DNA from 4 places in the Eoetvoesiella sp. genome. Region 4 is predicted to be linked to each of the others. Evidence: predicted binding sites of a transcription regulator. Region 4 holds the regulator's gene; each other region holds the start of a gene.
The links. The regulator sigma-54, encoded in region 4, starts transcription at its own class of promoters, with help from an activator protein. The targets are predictions, from matches to a motif close to TGGCANGNAANCTGCTTT.
Positions count from the first base shown of each region.

Region 1: the regulator sigma-54 is predicted to act here: its motif matches at 874-891, upstream of VNT00_RS15265 (P-II family nitrogen regulator).
Region 2: the regulator sigma-54 is predicted to act here: its motif matches at 830-847, upstream of VNT00_RS01280 (TorF family putative porin).
Region 3: the regulator sigma-54 is predicted to act here: its motif matches at 1,018-1,035, upstream of glnA (type I glutamate--ammonia ligase).

Region 1 covers NZ_DATMGA010000066.1:67,473-69,672, forward strand. Annotated here, with positions in the region: gene VNT00_RS15260 (ammonium transporter) at 1-487, opposite strand, end outside; gene VNT00_RS15265 (P-II family nitrogen regulator) at 499-837, opposite strand; gene VNT00_RS15270 (hypothetical protein) at 1,359-1,799, shown strand; gene VNT00_RS15275 (accessory factor UbiK family protein) at 1,924-2,184, shown strand.
Region 2 covers NZ_DATMGA010000007.1:54,535-56,734, forward strand. Annotated here, with positions in the region: gene VNT00_RS01275 (class I SAM-dependent methyltransferase) at 1-631, shown strand, start outside; gene VNT00_RS01280 (TorF family putative porin) at 899-1,669, shown strand; gene epsC (serine O-acetyltransferase EpsC) at 1,666-2,200, opposite strand, start outside.
Region 3 covers NZ_DATMGA010000066.1:131,916-134,115, forward strand. Annotated here, with positions in the region: gene hemW (radical SAM family heme chaperone HemW) at 1-900, shown strand, start outside; gene glnA (type I glutamate--ammonia ligase) at 1,092-2,200, shown strand, end outside.
Region 4 covers NZ_DATMGA010000011.1:92,148-94,347, reverse strand. Annotated here, with positions in the region: gene VNT00_RS02265 ((2Fe-2S)-binding protein) at 27-293, opposite strand; gene VNT00_RS02260 (RNA polymerase factor sigma-54) at 538-2,094, opposite strand; gene VNT00_RS02255 (hypothetical protein) at 2,111-2,200, shown strand, end outside.

The DNA.
Region 1 (2,200 bases), on a different contig from region 4:
AATCCAGCGCGCCTTTTTCGAACAGCCAGCCCCCCGGCGCCCATACCATGTGGGCAATGGGCAGGTACGAGAAGGTCACCCAGATCAAAGTGAACAGCATCACGGCCTGGAACTTGGCGCGTTCGGCGAAGCTGCCGACGACGAGGGCGCAGGTGATGCCCGCAAAGGTGGCCTGGAAGGAGGCGAATGCCAGTTCCGGTATGGTGCCCGACAACGCATATTTGCCGGCGCTCAAATCCGCCACGCCGCTCAGCAGCGCATGGGAAAAACCGCCGATGAAGTGCCCGCTGCCGGTGAAGGCCAGCGAGTAGCCGTAAATGAACCAGATCACGAGGGCCAGGGAAAAGGTCGCCGTGACCTGCATCAGGATCGACAATACGTTTTTGGCGCGAACCAGCCCGCCGTAAAAAAGGGCCAGGCCGGGCATGACCATGAGTAGTACCAGAAGGGTAGAAATACCCACCCAGGCGAAATCTGCTTTATCCATTCTTGTTGCTCCTAGAGGGCTGCGTCGCCGGCTTCGCCGGTACGGATGCGTATGGCCTGTTCAACCGTGGTGACGAAAATTTTTCCGTCGCCGATCTTGCCGGTGTGTGCCGAAGCGCACAGATGCTCCAGCGCCAGTTCCAGCATGTCGTCGGATACCACCATTTCCAGGCGCAGCTTGGGCAGGAAATCGACGGTGTATTCGGCGCCCCGATACAACTCGGTATGGCCTTTCTGGCGGCCGAAGCCTTTGACTTCGCTGACGGTCATGCCTTGTATGCCCACGTCGGCGAGGGCTTCGCGCACTTCGTCCAGCTTGAAGGGTTTGATGATGGCGGTGATGAGCTTCATGATTGCCTTTCCTCGTTTAGGTCTGTCAGTTCAGTAAAAGCAAGATTCATGCCAGCTATTTGGCAGGGCGGGAAGGGCGGAATGGCCGCAGATTGCGGGCGAAGTCCTTGGACGCCGCCGGCCGGCGGCCGCAGGCAAGCACAGATTTGGTGCATCGGCCCGGGTTCGCACCAAATTGATCCGCTTTAGGGCCTGTTTGCTAGGTGGAATTGCCTGGATTTCGTAGAGCCGACGTGCGCAAATGTGTAACTGAACTGTGCCTGAACGGGGTTTTTGTTTCGGGGTGTTTAGGGCCTTTCAGACGCCTGACGGCTTCAAGCCGCTAATCCGTAAGGGTTTTGAGTGAAAATCCAAACCTATTTTTTTTGAGTTTGTCATCAGGATTTACACTAGCCCCATTTCTTTGCGCGGCAGCGTGACTAGAATTGTAACTAAGCCAGTTGTAACACGCTCGCTGCTGAACCGTCAGTCGCACCGGGGTCAGTATTCATCAATCGCGACTTGGACTAGTGAGGAATTCTATGCAAAAACATACACGCACACATCTTGCCGTAATCGCCATGGCCGCCTCCCTGAGCTTGCTGGCCGCATGCTCCAAAGGAGACGACAAGCCGGCGACCGAACAGTCCGCACCCGCTCCCGGCACCGCGCCGGCTCCTGTTCCGGGCACGGCGCCCGCGCCCAGCAGCTCGTCCAGCTCCATGGATCAGGCCAAGGACTCCGCCAGCCAGGCTGCCGGCAACGCTTCCGATGCCGCAAAATCGACGGGCGACGCCATTGCCGACAAGGCCGGCGAGATCAAGGATGGTGCCGTGGATGCCGCAAACAGGGCCCGCGAAGCCGTGAAACGCGGCGCGGCCAGCGCCGACCAGGCCATCCAGGACAAGCTGGGTAACGGCAGCAGCACCTCCGACGGCGCGCCCGCGCCGACCAGCGGCTCGGATGCCGACTCCACGAAATAAGCGGCACCCTGAAAACATTGCCCCCGAACAGGCCGGATTCCGTCCGGCTTCTTCGGGGGCTGCGCATTATGAGGGGCAGTTTTTCATTACACTAGAGCTGTCGTCAATGAATAGGGTGCAAGCCATGGCCAACCGTGCAGACTGGTTCGAGGATTTTCAGAAAAACGTATCCGAGCTCATCGCCAAAAGTCCTGCCGCCGACATCGAGCGCAACGTCAAGGCAATGATGGCCCAAACGTTTTCCAGGCTCGATCTCATTACCCGAGAAGAGTTCGATACCCAGGCCGAACTGCTGGAGCGCGCGCTGGCGCGCATTGCCGTGCTGGAAGTCAAGGTGCGCGAGCTCGAAACCACCGTCAGCACCGGCGGCGCCGCGACAGAGTAGGGATTCAATACGCAGT
Region 2 (2,200 bases), on a different contig from region 4:
AAATCATTCGCAGGACTTGTCCCAGATATCCGCCGCCACACTGGACAACTACAATCGAAGCGCCGAAGGATTCCAGCGCGGCACGGCCGATCACGATGTCAGCCAGAACATTCAGGCCTTGCTGCGCCATATAAAAGGCGCGCCGCCATTTCGCATACTGGATTTCGGCTGCGGGCCGGGGCGCGACCTCAAGGCATTTACGCGGATGGGCCATATCGCCACAGGCCTGGATGGCGCGGAATCGTTTGTGGCCATGGCTCGGGAGACTTCGGGCTGCGAGGTCTGGCATCAGGATTTCCTGGCTCTGGATTTGCCTTGCGAGGTCTTTGACGGCGTATTCGCCAATGCGTCCCTGTTCCACGTCCCCAGCGTCGTTTTGCCGCAGGTGCTCGGTCAACTGCATGGCGCGCTCAAGCCGCAAGGGGTGTTGTTCTGCTCGAATCCAAGAGGCCGGAATCAAGAGGGATGGAATGCGGGCCGCTATGGGGTGTATCACGATCTGGAGTCGTGGAGCCGTGTCATGGCCGCGGCGGGGTTCGCCGAGCTGGAGCATTATTACCGTCCGTCCGGACTGCCGCGCGAGCAGCAGCCCTGGCTGGCCAGCGTATGGCGTAAAACACAGGCCGGATAAAACCCGTCTGGATCTTCAGGGCCCGCCAGGAGCCAAACGCTCGCCCAGGCGCAATGCCCGCGCTGACCGCCCCATTCCGGGGCGGCAATGCCGCAGCGCCTCGGAATAGGGCGGCTGTTGCATGCGGGCCAGGCGGATACGTTTGCCCGAGCGCGCCGGACAAGGGCGTTTCCGGGTGTTTTCCAGCTTGCAAATAACTGGCACGGATATTGCTTTGTTGAGTAATGAAACTTTTGTTTCCAGTTTCATTACATCAAGGAGCATTTCATGGTTCGGTTCCATCTTCCCAAAGCGGCGCTGCTGGCAGGTCTGGCATTCACCGCGGCCAATGCCGCTGCGCAAGGCAGCGAGCCTGCCGCCGCGCCGTCCGACTTCACTTTTACCGCGAACATGTCGCTGGCCAGCCAGTACCGCTACCGTGGCCTGATGCAAACCAATAACAAGCCGGCCGTGCAAGGCGGGTTCGATCTGGCGCACTCGAGCGGGTTCTACATCGGCAACTGGAATTCCAGCATAAGCTGGCTGGGCGATTCGGACCCCGATGTGTCCGCGCCGGTCGAAATGGATTTTTACGCCGGTTATACGCATGCGATATGGCGCGACCTGAGCCTGGATGCGGGCGTGCTGCAGTATTACTATCCGGGCAGCTATCCCGGGGGCTATACCAGCCCCAACACCACGGAAGGCTATGTGGGGCTGGCCTACGGGCCGGTCAAGTTCAAATATTCGCACGCCTTCACCAACCTGTTCGGTGTGCCGGACAGCAGGAACAGCCAATACTACGACCTGTCGGGCAGCTTCCCGACCGGGATATGGGGCCTGAACCTGGATGCCCATGTCGGCTACCAGAAGGTGCGCCACCTGGACGACGGCTCGTATGCGGACTGGTCGCTGGGCTTGAGCAAGACGTTCGACAAGCGGTTCACCGTCAAGCTGGCGTATGTGGACACCGATGCCAAGCGCAGCGTCTATACCAATGCGAAAGACCGGTATATCGGCAGCGCCGCCGCCGTGCTGTCGGTGACAGCCAGCTTTTAGAGCTGCGCCGGGCGGGGCGCGGGCGAGTCCTGCGAGTCGGCCTGGGTCACGGAACCGCCGGCGGGCACGTCGGTGGTCAGCCAGACATTGCCGCCGATGACGCAGCCCTTGCCCAGCGTGACGCGGCCCAGTATGGTGGCGCCGGCGTAGATGACGACGTCGTCTTCGACGATGGGGTGGCGCGGCAGCCCTTTTTGCAGCCCGCCGCGGGCGTCGGCGGGAAAGCGCTTGGCGCCCAGCGTGACGGCCTGATAGATGCGGACCCGTTCGCCGATGATGGCGGTTTCGCCGATGACCACGCCCGTGCCGTGGTCGATGAAGAAGCTGGCGCCGATTTGTGCGCCGGGATGGATGTCGATGCCGGTCTGGCTATGGGCCAGTTCGGACGAGATGCGGGCCAGCAGGGGCAGGTCGTTGCGATACAGTTCGTGGGCGATGCGGTGGTAGATCATGGCCAGCACGCCCGGATAGCACAGCAGTACTTCGTCCACCGAATGCGCGGCCGGGTCGCCCCGGTAGGCGGCCACCACG
Region 3 (2,200 bases), on a different contig from region 4:
ATGTTCCGCGCCTACCTGAATCTTTGGCCGCAAGCGGAAATCACCATGGAGGCCAACCCCGGAACCGTGGAGGCCGCGCGTTTCCGCGAGTACGCGCGCAGCGGCATCAACCGCTTTTCGCTGGGCATACAAAGCTTCGACGATGCCGCGCTGCGAGCCCTGGGCCGCATCCACGACGCCAGGCAGGCCTGTGCCGCCATCGAAACCGCGCAGAACTGCGTCGAACGCGTCAACCTGGACATCATGTTCGCCTTGCCCGGCCAGACCATGGAGGAATGCGCCGCCGACCTGCGCCAGGCCATGTCCTTCCAGACCGAGCATCTGTCGCTTTACCACCTGACCCTGGAGCCCAACACCGTATTCGCCAAGTTTCCGCCCGCCGTGCCGGATGACGATACGAGCGCAGCCATGCAGGACCAGGTTGCCGAACTGGCGGAGCAGGGCGGCTGGGAGCGCTACGAGGTTTCCGCCTATGCCCGAAAGAGCGGGCGCTGCCGGCACAATCTCAATTACTGGGAGTTCGGCGATTACCTGGGCATTGGCCCCGGGGCGCACGGCAAGCTGTCGTTCCACGACAGAATCATCCGCCAGGCCAGGCTGAAGAACCCCAAAAGCTGGATGGAAAAAGCGCCGCTCATGAATGGCAGCCATCTGGCGGAAGACAGGCAGGTGCTGCCGGAAGAGCTGCCTTTCGAGTTCATGCTCAACGCGCTGCGCCTGCGGCAGGGCGTGCCGTCCAGCAGCTTTACCGAACGCACCGGGCTATCGCTGGCGGCCATCATGCCTTGCATCGATGCCGCCGTGGACAAGGGGCTGTTGCTTGCCGACCCCGCACGCTTGCAGGCCAGCCCGCTGGGATGGCGGTTTTTGAACGATTTGCTGGCGGAGTTTTTGCCCTGAGTTCTTTTTGCACTGCTATTGCACCGCATTTTGCCCCATAATGGGGCGTTGCACCGATTTCGAGCAGTCCATTTGCCTTCGCATCGCCATGCCGTGCCGATATTCCGGTCTTGAAACTGGCACGGTTATTGCTTTAGTGTCATTCAAGCAGCAATGCCAATGTTCGATATTTCCTTGATCCAGGAGTTTTTATGTCCACCCCCGAAGAAGTTGTTAAGCTAATTGCAGACCGCGAAGTCGCATTCGTCGACTTCCGCTTTACCGATACCCTGGGCCGCGAACACCACATGACGGTGCCGGGCCATACGGTGGACGAAGACAAGCTCGAATCCGGGCAGGCGTTCGACGGTTCGTCGATTTCCGGCTGGAAGGGCATCGAGGCATCGGACATGGTGCTGATTCCCGATACCGCCTCCGCCCGCCTGGACCCGTTCCGCGAAGAAACCACGCTGATCCTCACCTGCGACGTCGTCGAGCCTTCCGACCTCAAGGGCTACGACCGCGACCCTCGCTCCCTGGCGAAACGCGCCGAGGCCTACCTGAAGTCCAGCGGATTGGGCGACACCGCCTACTTCGGCCCGGAGCCCGAGTTTTTCGTCTTCGACGGCATTACCTGGAACGACGACGCCTCGGGCTGCTTCGTCAAGATCAAATCCGAAGAAGCGTCGTGGTCGCGCGGCCTCGAACTGGATGGCGGCAACCTGGGTCATCGGCCCAGCGTCAAGGGCGGCTATGTGCCCGTGCCTCCGGTCGATTCCTTCCAGGACATGCGTTCCGAAATGTGCCTGCTGCTCGAGCAGCAAGGCGTGCCGGTCGAAGTGCACCACCATGAAGTCGCGGGCCCGGGCCAGCTGGAAATCGGCACTCAGTTCAGCACCCTGGTCAAGCGCGCCGACTGGAACCAGATCTTGAAATACACCATTCATAACGTAGCCCACGTCTACGGCAAGACGGCAACCTTCATGCCCAAGCCCGTCGTCGGCGACAACGGCTCGGGCATGCATGTCCACCAGTCCATCTGGAAAGACGGGCAAAACCTGTTCGCGGGCAACGGCTACGCCGGTCTGTCCGAGTTCGCGCTGTACTACATCGGCGGCATCATCAAGCATGCCCGCGCCCTGAATGCCATCACCAACCCGGGCACCAACTCGTACAAGCGCCTCGTGCCCCACTACGAAGCACCGGTCAAGCTGGCATACTCGGCCCGCAACCGCTCGGCGTCGATCCGCATTCCCTACGTCGGCAGCCCCAAGGGCCGCCGCATCGAAGCGCGCTTCCCCGACCCCCTGGCCAACCCTTA
Region 4 (2,200 bases):
GGCTATAAGGGTTTGTTGGGCGCCATTCAGGCGCGCCGCGCGATTTCCTCGATCATGACGACCGAGACGGAAGCATCGTTGGCCGCCTCGACGACCAGGGCGCCGAGTTCGGGCGCGGGGATATGGCCGGCATAACGGCCGCCCGGCAGGTACTCGGCCGCCGTTTCGGCGCAATGCCCGCAGCAGGTCGCGACCCCAAGCTGCCCTTGAAGGTCGGACATCGTGAGCGCACCGTCCGCGACTGCGGATTGAACCTGGCGCTCGGTGATAGCGTTGCAGATACAAATGAACATGAGAACAATTATCATCTGATCGTCATAAAAAAGCAATCGCCCAAAAGATTTATTTTGTATCTGCGGCCAAAATCGCACGTTTTTCCGGCAAGACCAAGGGAAGACCCTAGGATCATGGCCGGCCTTGGCAACTGAGGCGGCCATACGCCGGATCTGGGCGCGTCCGCCCAAGCCGCATACCAGTGGCGCAACTGGAGGAAGCCGGCTGCGCTACTTGGCGGAAAGCCCCGGGAAACTGCGACCTTCAGCGCTTGAGCTGCGCCCGCGCCTTGCGCAGAGCGGCGGTTTCGATGCCCGCCGCTTCGCGGTACTTGGCCACCGTGCGCCGGGCGATCACCACCCCTTGCTCGGCCAGCCGGGCCATAAGCTGGCTGTCCGACAGCGGCTTCTCGGGCTTCTCCTGCGCAACCAGCTTCTGGATCAGGCTGCGCACCGCCGTCGCCGACGTGGCATCGCCACTGTCGGTATCCAGGGCCGCGCCGAAAAAGAACTTGAGCTCGAACACCCCCCAGGGGGTCTGCATATACTTTTGCCGCGTCGCGCGCGATACCGTGGACTCGTGCATTTCCAGCTCCAGCGCAATATCCCTCAGCAACAGCGGACGCATGGCCTGGGGCCCCTGCTCGAAAAACGCTTGCTGGCGTTCGACCACCACCTGGGCGACACGCAATATGGTCTCGAACCGCTGAGCCACGCTTTTCACCAGGCCATGGGCCGATTGCAACTGGCTGTGCAGATCGGGGCCGGGCCTTGCCTCGGGCGCCGCGGCGCCAGCGACACCATCGGAGTCCACAACCCCGGCCGATTCGCCGGCCTCGGCGGCAACGCCGCCGTCGTCGCCTTCCCCCGCATGGCGCACGCTGCAGGCATTACGCGCCCGGCCCTGCGCGGCCGCGCCGGCGTCGGTTCCGCGCGCCGGACGGCTTTCGCGCAGCAGTTTTTCATACAGGGCATTGACGCGCACGCGAGGCACGACATTGCCGTTCAGCCGCGCCTGCCAGTGGCCCGCCACCTTGCGCACGATGATTTCCGGGTTGACGTAGTCGGCCTGCGAACCCGCCCACGCCCGGCCCGGCTTGGGATCCAGGCCAAGCAGCAGCATGCGGGCCGCGCGCAGTTGTTCTTCGGTGCACGACAGGGCCTCGCGCAGGCGGTTGAGATTGCCTCCGGCCAGCAAGTCCAGATGCTTGTGAACCAGCTTGCGTGCAAGCCCCAGCACTTCGGGATCGGCCGCCCCCTTGTTTTGCTCCAGCTGCAGCAACAGGCATTCGCTTAGCGACGACGCGCCAACCCCCGGCGGATCGAACGACTGAAGCAGACGCAGTGCGGCCCGCAGCTCATCGATATCCACATCCAGCTCGTCCGGCAGGTCGCCAAGAATTTCCTGCAACGGCGTCACCAGATAGCCGTTTTCATCGAGGTCGTCGATCAACACGGCAAGCAGCGCCCGGTCGCGCCGCGAGGCATGCGTCAGTTGCAACTGCTTCAGCAAATGCTGCGCCAATGAATCGGGCGCGCTGGACTCGAACGGCGCGTAGTCGTCATCGCCCTGACCCTGGCTGGCGCCGCCCGGCACGGGCGAATCGCCGTGCTCGATAGGCACAGTTTCCGATACCGCCGGCATCGCTTCGGTGTCATACTCTTCATCGAGCTCCAGCAGGGGGTTGTCCTCCAGCGCCTGCGCCAGCTCGGCTTCGAGATCCTGCGCCGAAATCTGCAGGAATCGAATCGACTGCTGCAGTTGCGGTGTCAGTGCCAATTGCTGGCTTTGGCGAAGCTCTAAAGATTGACGCGATAGCATAGGTAAAATAACCGGCATGAATTCGATCACACAACACCAGCCCACCCGCCAGGACGACGCCGTACTGCGCAACACGCTATTAAAGCTCACTGCGGCGCAAAAAATA